Regions from separate parts of the Paenibacillus sp. Y5S-9 genome, predicted to be linked through region 2. Evidence: predicted binding sites of a transcription regulator. Region 2 holds the regulator's gene; the other holds the start of a gene.
The links. The regulator Rex, encoded in region 2, represses fermentation and respiration genes when NADH is low (regulators of the CRP and FNR family bind a similar motif). The targets are predictions, from matches to a motif close to TTGTGAAATATTTCACAA.

Region 1 (7,693 bases), 860 kb from region 2:
TCACCGCTTGGCTGTACAGGTTGTACATCGGAGGTTGGCACCGTTTCCGCCAGTCGCTGAGCGGCGTGTTCACTGTCCTGCTTATATAGAGGTAATATAGCCATTGCCGCAGCTTCTTCGAACACGGTCTGCGTAGCCAGGATCAGCATGGCGAGGAATACACCCGCAAACGCTCCATTCACAATTAAGAAAGCGCTGAGTGCTAGCACTCCCCATGTAACAAGATACGTCACAAAAACGTGCATGGATTGCCCGCGCAGCAAGTGCGAAGCGGCTTGCCTCTGTTCCGTTGCCAATGCAGCGGAAGCCTGCTGAAGCTGCTCTTCGCGCTGTTCCAATTGGCCGTATACTTTCAAATCCCTGAAACCATACAATACTTCGGTTACTTCCGTGGACAGCAAGGCACGTTGCTGGCGGACACGTCCGTGTATTTTTCGCTGACCTAACAAGACAATACCTGGTACAACAAATGCCGTAATCAGCATACCTAGTACTAACAAACATGCAATCCAGATCGAAAAGGCCGAAGTGAACAGCATGGTAGCCAAAAACACCATAACGACCATGATGGGTGGATACGCGACCCGCAAAAAGTAATTTTGCAAGCTTTCCACATCACCCACGATCCGCGCAAGCAGATCCCCGCTTCGGTTTTTGTTCAATATACCTGGCGTTACCGGGATCAGTTTGGCAAAAAAGGATGTCCGCAAACGGCTCAGCATGGAGAATGTTGCTCTGTGCGAATACAAGCGTTCTCCGTAGCGGCTCGCCGCTCGAAGGAAACCAAGCAGTTTGACCATGGAGGTGAGTACAATTAAGGTGTACAGCGGTGGCGCAAATACCGTTTGCGATATCATGTAACCACTCGCGGAAAAGAGAGCTACACCTGCTATCCCGGCGATAAATCCGCCCAATAGCGAAAGCAAGATATCCTTGCGCTCCTGAATCATCGCTTTTGACAGAATCGTCAGCTCATTCATGCTAACCCTCCTTTCCGTTGTACATCAACCATCTCCGCATATTGAGGTAGGCGCGCCAGTAGCGCTTTATGATGTCCTGAATCCACCAATACCCCATTGTCCATAAACAAAATGTTGTCCGCATGTTGAATTGTATATAAACGGTGTGCCACCGTAATCATCGTTGCCGTTTTGGCTAATGCCGCAATGGATTGTTGCAATACCCGCTCGGTGTGCAGATCCAGCCCTACTGTGGGTTCGTCGAACAAAATAACCGCAGGTCGCTTCAGAAAAGCACGTGCCAAAGCAAGTCTTTGCTTTTCCCCACCAGATAATCCCCGGCCACCTTCACCAACAAACGTATCTAATCCCTGCTCCAATTGTGCAACAACGCTAGCAAGCCCTGCTTCCTCTGCAGCCTGCTCAATTTCAGCTCTGGAGACGTTCCGACCCGCGCCAATGGCGATATTTTCGGCAAATGTACCTGCAAAAATATACGGATGCTGTGTAATGTAGCTAACACGTTCAAACCATGCAGCCTCATCATGTTGCAAAAGCTGGCTTCCGTTAACCAGAACCGCTCCAGAATCTGGTTTCAGCAAACCAGCAATGAGATGAAGCAGCGTGGTTTTACCTGAGCCACTTTTGCCTACAATAGCGATCTGTTCTCCCGGTCCAATCGAGATCTGTCCTGTCTCAAGTCCAAAGGAATCAGATTTGTACTGGAATCGGACATCGTTCAGTTCAATGGTTGGTGGCATTGTTATCAACTCGGCGCGAGTTGTACGAAGCTCTTCCGTCTTTGCAATTGCATCGACATCGGTTAATTCGCTTTGATCCGGTCCTTCTTCAGGCTTCGTTTGTGTGCTCTTGATACTTGTTTCCTCAAGCATTTGTTCCACCTTACGAATGGCCCCCATACTGGTTCGCCCGCTGTGAAAAGCCGTTCCTGTATTCTTCAACAGACTGTAAAACTCAGGGACGAGTAGCAACACAAGAAAGGCCGTATGAAAGGTCATCGATTTGAAAACGAGTAATTGGATAGCCAGTTCAAGCGCAACAATACCAATGCTTAACATCACAATCGATTCCAGCATAAACGTATTTGTAAATGCAATTTTCAAAATGCCCATGGTGGCATCACGATATCCCAGACTGCTGCGTTCAATCTCCTGTTGCTGACGTTTAGCCCGTCCGAATATTTTCAACGTAACCAGTCCTTGAAGCGAATCCAGAAATGTACCGGAAAACTCAGCCAGTTGCGCGTATTTTTCTTCTGATTTGTTTTTCGTTTGGAGCCCAACCAAGATCATGAACAGCGGGATAAACGGTGCCGTAAACAGCATAATCCAGCCTGTGTTGGCGTGCTGCGTAAATGTAACAACCAGAATCAGAATCGGGATCATCGCGGCTTCCATCATACGCGGCATGTACTGACTGAAATAACTGTCGGCTTCATCCACAGCATCCAAAGCAACACTGACCTTTCCTCCCGTCTGTCCACTCAGGGTTGAAGGCATGGAAGCGCGGGTCAGCTTCTGCAATACAGATGCTCGCATATTCGTCTTGGCGCGTGCTGCCATATGCAAGCCCACTTTCCCGTTTCCATACGACAATAGTGCACGTACAGCCATGACAGCCAGCAATAGGCCCAGTAACAGAACCACGGATGAAAAGGAAGCTTTCTCTACAAAGATTCGCTGGACTGCTTCAGCCACCAAGGTGGCCTGACTTATTATAGCTACACCAAGCGCCAGCGATATGATCGCAAGGAGAAGCCTGTTTTTTCGTTGTAAAGACATTTGCTGCGAGATCAGATTGGATTTGGCTCTCCTCTTCATTGAACGCTCCTCCTTTATTTTTTCCCTTTCACATAATCCGCATCAAACAGGAACAGTTTGAAGACCAGAATCAGAGAAGGAATTAACAGGCACAGCCCTCCGATAAACACAACGACTAGTGCAAAGCCCATTGCAGGTGGTGTGGCGCTGCTCTGAATGGTGATGTATGGATCAAGAATGTAAGGATATTGCCCAATCCCGTAAGCGAAAAAGGCTGTGAGAAATTGCAGCATGATGCATATAAAAGCTAATCCGTAACGCCGTCCGTTATATAACAGCCACATGGCAATCATGAAAAATGCAACGGATAGCGCCAGTAGCCACCATAAATCCATCATATTTTGAAAATGACGCTCATTGTGTTGACCTAAATATATAAATGCAGTCAGCGCGAGAATAATGGTCGGTGTGCTCCAGAACAGAGCATAGTTTCGCATTAGCTTCAATGCCGAATGATCCTCTGCCCGAGAAGCGTAAAATGTGAGAAATGACCCACTAATGAACAATACGGACACGATCGCCAGTCCAACGATGCTCCACGATAATGGATTCGTAAATAGTGCCCAGTAATCCAGGGAAACGGTATCCCCCTGCTTCAAAATAAAGCCACCTTCAGACAGGGTCAGTGCCACTGACAATGACGCTGGAATAAGCAACCCGGTAGCTCCGTATAAAAACAGATATACGACGTTATTTTTGGAACCATAATTCTCGAAAGCATAGAACGACCCACGAATGGCAAGTAGAATGACGGCAATACTTCCTGGAACAAGCAGCGCGGAGCCATAATAATAGGCCGTGTCCGGGAAAAATCCGACGATACCAATATAGAAAAAGACAAAAAATACATTGGTGATCTCCCAGACCGGTGATAGATAACGGGAGATCAGACGATTAATCAGATGATCCTGCTTCGTCAAGCGTGCGTAAAAGGCGAAGAAACCTGCTCCAAAATCAATGGAAGCTACAATAAGATAGCCGTACAAGAACAGCCAGAGTACTGAAATACCAATTAATTCATAACTCATCAGGCCTGATCCCCTTTCTTGGCTGATTGATCATGCTTCTCCTTCAACCATTTCTCCATCTCGAGTTCAGCAGGATTGTTATTGAACAACCGTCTCAGTACGACGACACACATAACGCCTAGCAGGATGTAGAGAAGCAAGAAGACGAAAAATAAAATTCTTACACTCGGTGAAGAAGTGGCGGCCTCTTCCACTCGCATATAACCTCGGATGATCCATGGCTGCCGTCCCACTTCGGCATAGAACCAGCCCATCTCAACGGCCAGAAAAGCAAGCGGTGCACTGAGTGCAACCATCCGAAGCATCCACTTGTTAAACTGATTACGTTTCTTCCAGAATACAAACAGGAAGTACAGACTTGATATAGCAAGCAGAGCGAAACCAATTCCAGCCATTAGATCAAACAAGTAATGCACAAGCAGTGGTGGCTGCTCATCTGGTGGAAATTCGTTTAGCCCGGTAACCTCGGCGTTAAAGTCTCCAAAGGCAAGGAAACTGAGCAGTTTCGGCAAATGAAGAGCGCCTATAATTTCATGTTCTGCATTCAGCCATCCCAAAAAAATCAAATCCGCGCCGCTTTCCGTTTCGAAATGCCACTCGGCAGCTGCGAGCTTCTCCGGTTGATGCTCAGCCAAAAACTTGGCAGATACATCTCCAGCTAAAGAATTTAATAAACTGAATACAAGAACAACGGCCATCATGAGATTCAAGCCTTTTTTGTGGTAGGCCGACACTCCTTTTCTCAGCATCGCAAAGGCTGCTATTCCTGCTAACAGGGCAGCTCCTGTCAGATAAGCCGAGCTTAATACATGGAACACTTTGGAGAACGTCGCCGTATTCAACATCGCTTGTACGGGGTTCACTGCCATGAATTGACCTGCTTCCATGACAAAACCTTCAGGCTGGTTCATGAATCCGTTCACTGTTGTAATAAAAACAGCAGACATGCCTGCCCCGGCGACAATCGGAATAGTCAGCAACCAGTGGATATACGGATTTTTGAACCGATCCCATGTGTACAGATAAATGCCCAGGAATATCGCTTCAAAAAAGAATGCGAATACTTCCATAAATAGTGGCAGTGCAATGACATTCCCGGCAAGTTTCATAAAATTCGGCCATACCAAGGCCAACTGCAGCGATATCGCTGTACCTGTCACCACACCTACCGCCACAGAAATGACAAACCCTCTAGACCACCTCTTTGCCATAAGTATGTAATGGTGATCCTTCTTCCGAATACCGATGAACTCTGCAATAGCAATCATCAAAGGTACACCTACACCCAGCGTTGCAAAAATCACGTGGAATCCCAGCGTCAAACCAGTCACCAGCCTGCTCCATAACACCGTATCAATAGCCATTCTTTGTGTTGCCTCCCTTCAAACTCTGTTCAATTTAGAAACATTCAATATCAGATTTGGCCAAGCTCAATGCAAAGTTGCGAAAAATTTCACAAAGTTAGGTATGACGATATCTTGCCACACCTATAATGCGTTTACTCCTGTAGGCCCCCGATAATAACAAGCATTGGATGCCTATTAAAATCTGACATTGATGCACTTTAAGTACTAACCAAGCCTATTAATCAAAATTATTATATCTTTATTTTTACCTAATTCAATCAAAGACACGTCTTCTACCCTAAACGTTCAAGAAAGGATCAACTCTTTCTGACAACTTGGTGAAAAACAAAAAATACACCCAATGGAGCTATTGATTCATTGGGTGTAAACGTGTTATTGCACGGCAGATTCGCTTTTTTACTTGCTTACTTGCTCTGGACTCACCGCACCTGCCTCGCGACTTACGCTCATGATGATCAGTGATGCAGCTAATACCGTAAGGATGATTCCAAGCATCTGAAATCCTGTTACATTAAATGTATCTCCCATGACAATCCCAATTAATAACGACGATAAGATGGTCCCCAGATAGCGTGATGTATTAAAAATACCCGATGCGACTCCAATCATTTCTTTGGGTGTGCTTTTAAACAGGGCAGCTTGCATGCCGACCGCGTTTAGGCCGTTACTTATTCCAAATAAAGCTAAGGCAACAATGATTATGAAGATTGGAGAAGTTTCATTCATAACAACGATCAATATAGAGCCAAATGTCATTAAAGAAGCGGATACGATCAGAGCTGGCCGTGATCCTGATCTGTCAATCCAGCGTCCTGCGATTGGAGCAATAATGACTGAACATAACCCCAAAGCTAGCATACTCATTCCTGTATGAACTTCATTGAGATGACGTACCTGCTTCAAATACGTAGGAACTCCAAAAAAAAGTGCGTAAAACAGGATGTTCACCAGCATGTATTGCACATTCACCCAAGTCATTTCGGGATATGAGGCAAACGTTCGCAGAGGGATGAAAGGCGTGGCTGCTTTTAATTCATGTCGGATGAACATGACGAGTGCGATTAACCCGATCCCCCCTGTCAGCAGATGCCATGTTGAAATATCTCCTGTGGAATTTACTGAAAGTAGTCCGATGAGCAGAGTCACCAAAGCTACCGTAAACATCAGGATACCTGGTGCGTCAATTAACGCAAGCCATTGCCGAATGGACATGTGACCAGAGATAGACGGAGATTGCCCGTCCTTGGGAATTGTTTTCCAGGCGAACCAAAAGCTTGCCATGACAAACGGAATATTAACGAAGAATATGCTGTGCCAGTCCCACCAATGAATCAATACTCCACCAATAAAAGGCCCAATTGCAGCCGCTCCAGAAAGGAATATAGCCAAGGTGGACAAGGCGGAGGCTTGTTTTTCAGTCACGTTAATTCTGACAATCGCCATTCCGACGGCCACCATCATGCTTGTGCCAATCGATTGAACGATCCGGAATACGATGAGCCACGAAAAACTGGGAGACCACGGAGCTAGCATGGACGATACAAAAACAATAACAAGACCCATAAGGAAAATCTTCCTGCGGCCAAACAAATCACTACACTTGCCCATGACGGGTTGAGCGACAGCACTGGCAATGTAAAATGATAAAATAATCCACGAAACGGCTGTAAAATTAAGTTGATACACTTGTTGTAGCCTGGAGATTGCCACAGAAATCATGGAAGAATTCAACGGATTCAACATAATTCCAAGTCCAACAGCTAACATCAATCCTTTATTTCGAACGTTCATTGGTGCACCTCTCTCTCTTCTGCTGTTATCTTACTTGAACGTATTCATTTATTCCAACGCATTATATGTTATGATTTGATGAACTAGAAGGAATGAAAGGGATGGTGCAAATGGAGCTTCTTCAACTAAAATATTTCCTGACGGTGGCCCGATGCGAACATGTAACGGAAGCTGCGGGAAAGCTGCATGTCACGCAATCCTCCCTGAGCAAAACGATACAACGATTAGAGGACGACCTGGGAGTCCCTTTATTTGATCGAATCGGGAGAAAGCTGCGACTAAACGACTTTGGAAGAACATTTCTTCAGCGAACTGAAAAAGCTTTATTTGAATTGGAACAAGGAAAGCGGGAAATCGCTGACCTCTCCAACCCGGATCAGGGTACACTGCAATTGGCAGTGACTACGGCAAGCACATTGCCAGGTATACTCCGGGAATTCCGAAAAAATAAACCGGACATTCAGTTCCATGTGCAAATGGTTTCGTTAGAAAACATGTCCAGACTTCTACATCGGGGCGAGGTGGACTTTTGTCTCTCTTCCCCTCCGATTGAAGGTGACGATATCGAATGTCAGATACTATATGACGATCCGATTGTAGTCGCTGTTCCTATGGGTCATCGATATGCAGACCGAAGCAGCATTCAATTAACCGAGCTTAAGGACGAGCGGTTTGTTGGGGTGAAGCAAGGGTATGGGGTTCGTGAT
Region 2 (7,693 bases):
CGGTCAAACTCAGCGTGGATGTATTACTTGCCAGAATGACATTGCTTGGACAAACTTGGTCCAGTTGGCTGAATACTGCTTTTTTCGCATCCAGATCTTCTGAAATCGTCTCAATGACCATGTCGCAAGTTCCAAGTTCAGCTAAATGAGCTACCTTGGTAATACGGGAAAGAATCAATTTCTTCTCCGCTTTTGTAATCGCCCATTTCTCCAGTTGTTTATCCAGATTGGTTTCGATCATGTCATATGCATGATCCAGCTTTTGTGTTGTGTGCTCCACGAGAAGCACATCAAGTCCTTTGGCTGCGAGCATCTGGGAAATACCTTGCCCCATCGTACCGCCGCCGACAACTCCTATTTTTTTGAAAAACATGGTTCTGCTCCATCCTTTCGGTTCTCTATTTCTCTATTGTACCCTGTTCGCCGAAAATTACAAATTTCGACCCAACATATAATAATATCTTAGCACGAGTGAAATGTAAAAAAAAATAACCAGCATAAATAAATTATGCTGGTAGAAGGGCACTGTCACGAAATTGACAACGAAATTGCTCTCCGGACAAAACTTCCTCACGAATTAAGATGTCGAGTGAATTGTCGAAAATTGTCCGTTGTTCTTCAAGCAACCGCTTTGTCTGTTCCATCAGTTCTTGCAGAATTAATTTATTCTCACGCATCAGTTCCTCGGTTGTGACCATATCCATGTTCACAATCCCAAGTGAGGTCAACCCCGAAGCCATCATGGTCTGTACAACATTGGTTGCCTGATCGAAGTCATTGCGTGAACCTGTGGAACGACCACCGTAGTACATTTCCTCCGCAGCTGCTCCTCCGAGTGCAATCATGATCTGCTCTTCCAGAAAGCGCTTCGTATAGAGGAACTGTTCCTGTTGAGGGTTATGACGCACATATCCCAGCGCCTGACCACGCGGACTGAGTGCCACCTGGCTTACACTGCCTGGACGAACGAGTTCTGCCATAATGGCATGTCCCAATTCATGAATGGCGACCCTTTTCTTCTCTTCCACACTGGACTCACGGTCTGTCTTCTCACCCATCATGACTTTATCAATAGCCAGGGACAAGTGCCGCTGTTCGATGTTCAACAGCCCGTCCCGCATGGCGTATATTGCTGCTTCGTTCATCACACTTTCGAGCTGTGCACCGGAGAAACCATACGATTCTTCAGCTGTTTTCTCCAGATTAACTTCCTTCATCAGAGGTTTATTCACCGCATGCAGTTCCAGAATATGCTTTCTGCCCTTTTTATCAGGCAAGTCCACTTGAATGTGGCGGTCAAAACGTCCCGGGCGCGTCAGAGCGCTATCGAGCATCTCTTTGCGGTTTGTTGCAGCGATAACAAGGATTCTCGGCGTATCGGAAGAATAGATTCCATCCATTTCCGTCAAGAGCTGATTGAGGGTCTGATCATATTCACGCTGTTGACCGCCCTCACGTTTCCCCCCGATGACATCGATTTCATCGATAAATATAATAGCGTTTTCCTTATTTTCCTTGGTGGCACGAGTTCTCGCGTCCTTGAACAAATCCCGAATTCTGCTGGCACCCACACCAACATACATTTCCACGAACTCACTGCCAGATGCTGCTACAAAAACAGAATCGGTGTAATGGGCAGCAGCCTTGGCCATCAACGTTTTTCCTGTCCCTGGAGGGCCCGTCAGCAAGATCCCTTTTAACGGGCGAATCCCGAACTTCCGAATTTCTTCATGTTTGATGAGAAAGTCAAGTGCTTCACGCAATTCCTGCTTGGCACTGTCCTGTCCGCCAATTTCTTCAAAAGTGAGCTTGGAAGGTCCTTTTTTCTTCCGTTTACGTTCCTGTGCAGCGCCTACTGTAATCCCGCCACGCATTTGCATCATGAACAGCAAAGCTCCGACAAGCACCGCTGCAATAAGAATCGGAACAATATTAACACCAGTAAAAGCAAGAAAAATAATCAATACGGGAAAAAATCCGATGGCAACTTCTTTTGTCCACTTAGGCATTAGGCCACACTCCTATCTGACCGGGCACACGCGGCAGAATAATAAACTTGCTGGCATCTCCGTCTCTGAGACTGACATATACATTGTTGTCATCCATCGCTGTATTAACCTTAATTCCATTGGTCGCCATCTTTGACAACGTTGGTGTAATCTCGGTGTATTGCTTGTTCTCCATCGCCTGAGCTACGGTAAACATCGCATCACCCCACCAACTTTCCAGTGCTTCACTGGAATGATCCACAACGTCCAATTTTAGTGATCGTGTTCCAATCAGGGTCTGTCCTTCTTTGTGAATATATTGTACCAGTCTGCCCAAATCAACATCAGGTTGCAGATCCAGTTTCAATTGTACGTCATTGCGGTTAATAGTTAATTGAACGTCATTAACTCCATCGTACTGGGTAACCATCTTTTCAATCGGATTCTGCACAGCCACCTGACGATATACAAACCAACCTCCAAACAACACAACGGCTGAAATGACGGCAGTTAAAGCAATAGGCAATACTTTTAGTTTCAAGTGAATTACCCCTCCCAGATTTTGGCCCAACCTACTGGCTTATTGGTATATAAGAATATGTGCACATTGACTCCTGCGATAATTTCGACAGGTTTATTTGTTTTGAATGTAACTTTGAGTACATATCTGAGTATATCACATCGTATATACAATTTCGAAGGCGAAAATATGAATAAATTATTAATTTTAACTATTTAAATTATTTAAATTATTTAAGTTTACGGGCAACACAAAGAACCGGTTCAGTCGGATATCCGTCTGCCGGTTCTTTTGTTTCATTCATTCTCTAGCTATGTCACTCTATTTGTTCTAGCTGTTCGGGAGTGTGTAGACCAGGTCCACCTGTTCTCCGTTGCTAAAACGATAAAAACGATAGTGGTTATGCGTACCGTCTTTATAATACACTTGCCACACATATATTCCATTCACAACTCCAGGCATGATTCGCTTAATCTCGCCGGCAGGAACTTCAGAACTGAAGCGATTGCGGATCTGCGCTTCGGACATGCCATTCTGCAGCAGCTCACTGTGTACAGCGTTTGCACCCTTAGCCGGTTGATTGTTTGCATCGAATTTAACCCAGACCATAACATCCTGGTTATCCTTGTTTTTGCCGATCAGGGTCCAGTAGATGTTATCAGAGCCTTCTTTGTCTCCCCAGATGTACTTACGCAATTCATCATAGGATGTAATGCCCAGTTGCTCCTGTGCTGCCTGTATGGCGAGCGCTTCTTCCTTGCGCTGGTCCTGCGTGACATGGACGTAATAACGCTGAAGTCCAAACAGAATCAGAACCAGTGCAAGCAGCGAAATCCATATCCACTTCTTTTTTTTCTTCAAAAGTCGAACTTCCTTTCCCTATGATGCTCTATCCTGCAATTAACGAGCAAGCAGACCATCAAATGCCAATTGAGACTCACGCAAAATACGCTCTTCATCCAGCGTCAGACATTCGCCATGTTTCACCACTTGTTTCCCATCCACCCATACGTGCTCTACATCTTTGGCAGAAGCCGAGTAGATCGTATGTGAGATCAGGTCTGTATGTGGATAGAAATGTGCTTGTTCAATGTCCAAGGCGATAAAATCAGCCTTCATGCCGACCTGAAGCGCTCCAGTATTGTTCAAGAAGATGGATTTGGCGCCATATGAAGTTCCGAGTAGTAATGCTTCACCCGCTGGCACTGCCGTCGGGTCACCAGACACGCCTTTATGAATCAACGCAGCCAGTCTCATTTCCTCGAACATATCCAGGTTGTTGTTACTTGCTGGTCCGTCAGTTCCGAGTGACACGGTAACTCCTGCTTTCAGCAACGCAGGTACACGCGCAACACCGGAAGCGAGTTTCAGGTTACTTCCCGGGTTATGGGATACAGCCACATCATGACGAGCCAGAATCTCAATCTCTTCGTCATTCAGATGCACCGCATGTGCAACCAGGGATGGACGGGAGAAAAAGCCCAGTTTCTCCAGATGTGCTACAGGACGCAGTCCATAATCAGCCACGTTCTGCTCGACTTCACGAAGCGTTTCCGACATATGTGTATGAAGAGGAAGGTTTAGGTCGTTCGCGACCTGTACAAGCTTCTCTATGTAGTCAGGAGGGCATGTATATGGTGCGTGTGGCGAGATTACGGTTGTAATTCGACCATCTGCCTGTCCATTCCACTCACGTGCAAACGCTGCCGACTCCTCCAGCTTCCGCAGTTGCTCTTCTTCCGAGCATAGCCCAATCACACCACGTGCCAGTGCTGCTCTAACGCCGGATTGCTCCACAACTTTGGCAACTTGATCCATGTGATCGTACATGTCCAGGAAAGCTGTAGTTCCGCCTTTCAACATTTCAAGCACCGATAGTGAAGTTCCCCAATATACGTCTTCTGAAGTCATTTTCGCTTCCATCGGCCACATTTTTTCCTGCAACCATACTTGCAACGCAAGATCGTCTCCGTGCCCTCTGAGCAACGACATCGCTGCATGACCATGCGTATTGATCAGACCCGGCAGGAAGAACAGTCCTTTTCCATCCACTTTGGTACAATTTTTGTCTTCATCCGGCAATGTCTCACCAATATGCACAATCTTGTCATTCTCAACAACCATGTATCCGTGGACCACGTTCCATGTTGTGCCGCCTTCATTAACGGCAAATTTGCCGTTGTGAATTACCCATCTATTTGTTGTCATCTTCCTCGTCGTCCTTTCCAGTCTCCAAGTAATAGGCCAAACTAAGCAGATCCGTTGTAAAGTCAGCATGGTGAATGCGGATATGCGGCGGTGTTTTTAGAATTGTTGGTGCAAAATTAAGGATCGCTTCAATTCCCGATTCAATAAGCTGATCGGCTACATTTTGAGCTTCCGTATCTGGAACTGTAATAATACCGATGCGGATGTTATCCGTTTTAACCGCTTCCGTCAATTCATTCATTGGTTTTACCGTCAAACTGTTGATTTGACTACCAATCTTCGGTCCATATGCATCAAATACAGCAACAATCTTCATGTTGTCTTTCAGATATGCGTTGTAGTTGGACAAGGCCTGTCCGAGGTTACCCGCACCTACCAGAGCTACATTAATTTGCTGATCGATTTTGAGAATGTGACGAATTTTCTCGATCAAATAGGATACATCATACCCGATCCCTTTACGACCAAAATCACCGAAGTAAGCCAGGTCTTTACGAATTTGGGCCGGATTCAGATCCAGCCTTTGTCCAAGCTCTTGAGAAGAAACAGTAGCCACCTCACGCTGGTGCAACTCGCTCAAATAGCGCAAGTATACAGGCAGACGTCGTACCACCGCTTCCGAAATTTTATCCGATTTCATTCTTGCTCCCCCTTACCAAGGCCACGATAAAATAATAGATGAAAAGATGAGCATTCTGTATAAACTCAATGATAGACGTGACATTTTATACAGAATGCTCCTTGTAATTTAGGTTATAAGTTCTTACGTGCAACTGCTTTAATCGGATACGGAAATATCTAATAAAGTTTAACGCCAAACGATAGTGTCATGCAATGATTTAACGAACAAAACAACCATTATTCTTATTCATTAGCAGGTTTTTCCAACCACTCGGTGATTCGTGGAACCATCTGCTCCGTGAGCATATGCTCCATTTTGGGACCTGGTAATGAATATAAAAAGAATTTACCATAGTACGCTTCAATCACACGTGTATCATAAACAATGACAATTCCTCTGTCCTTTGCTGTACGCACCAATCGGCCAAATCCCTGCTTGAAACGAATGACCGCTTGTGGCACTGACAGTTTCATGAACGGATTTTTCTTCTGTTCCTGAAGCAACTCACTCTTGGCTTCCACCAACGGATGATTCGGCGGCTGGAAAGGCAGTCGCACTATAGCGAGACAGGTTAGAGCCTCTCCCGGGATATCTACCCCCTCCCAGAAGCTGCTTGTGCCCAGAAGTACTGTTGCTTTGGCATCTTGGAACCTGCGAGTCAATTTGGAACGACTTCCACTATCAACGCCTTGACCAAGCAACGAGATGTCGTTGCCAGACAGCGCCTCCTTCAGCGGATCATAGACCTGTCGCAACATCTTGTATGAAGTAAACAGAACCATCATGCGTCCACGCGTAGCAATTGCCGTCTCTGCGAGTGATTGCACCAGCATATTAACAAAGTGCGCATCACCCACACTACCCTTCACACTTGGGAAATCACGCGGAATCACCAGAAGTGCCTGATCGCGATAGTTGAAAGGTGATGGCAGCATCGACGTTAACAACCGATTATTCTCAGAGGCTTCCTGTAAGCCGAGCTGCTCAATCATGAACTGGAATGACTTATCCACAGAGAGCGTAGCCGAAGTAAGCACAACACTTTTCTTTTTATCAAAAAACAAATCCTTTAGTTGTGCACTGACATCTACAGGTACGGCATACAGCTGGAGTGATTTACTGCGGAACTGGCCGCTGGCTTCCATCCAGTACACCGTTTTGGCGTCATCCATTCGCATGAAGAAACGTAGATTCTCCTTCAATGTGGTCAGATCTTTCAGTAATCCTGTAATGTCCGTAATCAGACTATCCGATTGATAATCATCCTGATCCTCTTTCACTTCAAGCAGCAATTTGTCCCCTTTGCGAACCAAATCGCCCAGAGTCACATAGATCTGGTTCTCCAGATCCTGCAACTCCTGCCATTTTGCAGGTTTCTGAGATGCTTTCAGACGCAGTGAAAATTGCCCCGTCTCGCCCGGTGAAGCATCACTTCGTTCAGGCAACAGACCAAACAAGGCATCGCTCATACGATCCCACAGTTCCTTGACCTCAAGAGCGAGCGGGAACATCTGGTCCACCATGGAGCCCCATTGCACCGAATTTTCATGCCCGGATAACTGCGAACGAAGCATAGGCAGCTGACCATTACGACTGTCTTTAAACAGGCGGGTCAGTGTATGAACCAAAGTGAAATATTTCATATGCATTCCAAGATGTTTACCAGCGACATCCTCCAGATGATGTGCCTCATCGATTACAAGACTCTCATAGGCTGGCAGCAGCTGATGCGCGGCTTTCACATCCGTAAATAATTTGGAGTGATTGGTGATTACGATATCAGACAACCCTGCCTCATGTTTGGCACGATGGTAGAAACATTTGCGGAACCATGGACAGGATCTTCCCAGACATGATTCGGATTCGCTCTGTACGGTCTCCCAGAAGTCCCCTCCGCGTCCGCTAAGGTTAAGTTCCTCATCATCTCCGGTTTCGGTCTGCGTAAGCCAGACGATCATCTGAGCAGCTGTGAAATAATCCTCTTTAGGTGTGGCGAATTCACGTTTATTGATTTTGTGTTCAAATTTGCGCAGGCACAGGTAATGTCCACGTCCTTTGAATACAGCAGCCTTAAACGGGAACGGAACCACTTGAGTCAGCATCGGAATGTCCCGCTCTCTCAATTGCTCCTGCAGATTGATCGTATGCGTGCTGACCATGACTTTCTGTTCTTGCTTCACACTTTCGTAAATAGCAGGCAACAGATACCCTAGAGATTTACCGGTACCCGTTCCAGCTTCGATCAAGAGATGTTTCTCTTCATCCAGGGCTTGCCTTACACTGCTGAACATCTGAGTCTGCGCTTCACGCTCTTCGTAATGATCCAGTGTATCCTTCAGGTTCTCCCGAACCTGG

Region 1: the regulator Rex is predicted to act here: its motif matches at 5,270-5,287, upstream of V6669_RS15315 (cytochrome ubiquinol oxidase subunit I).

The regions. Positions count from the first base shown of each region.
Region 1 is NZ_CP145887.1:3,449,149-3,456,841, reverse strand. Features, by position in the region: gene cydC (thiol reductant ABC exporter subunit CydC) at 1-980, opposite strand, end outside; gene cydD (thiol reductant ABC exporter subunit CydD) at 977-2,800, opposite strand; gene V6669_RS15320 (cytochrome d ubiquinol oxidase subunit II) at 2,815-3,828, opposite strand; gene V6669_RS15315 (cytochrome ubiquinol oxidase subunit I) at 3,828-5,192, opposite strand; gene V6669_RS15310 (MFS transporter) at 5,592-6,986, opposite strand; gene V6669_RS15305 (LysR family transcriptional regulator) at 7,097-7,693, shown strand, end outside.
Region 2 is NZ_CP145887.1:4,304,926-4,312,618, forward strand. Features, by position in the region: gene V6669_RS18865 (3-hydroxyacyl-CoA dehydrogenase NAD-binding domain-containing protein) at 1-373, opposite strand, end outside; gene V6669_RS18870 (AAA family ATPase) at 507-2,009, opposite strand; gene V6669_RS18875 (hypothetical protein) at 2,002-2,529, opposite strand; gene V6669_RS18880 (DUF5590 domain-containing protein) at 2,839-3,369, opposite strand; gene V6669_RS18885 (amidohydrolase) at 3,409-4,716, opposite strand; gene V6669_RS18890 (redox-sensing transcriptional repressor Rex) at 4,703-5,356, opposite strand; gene dinG (ATP-dependent DNA helicase DinG) at 5,581-7,693, opposite strand, start outside.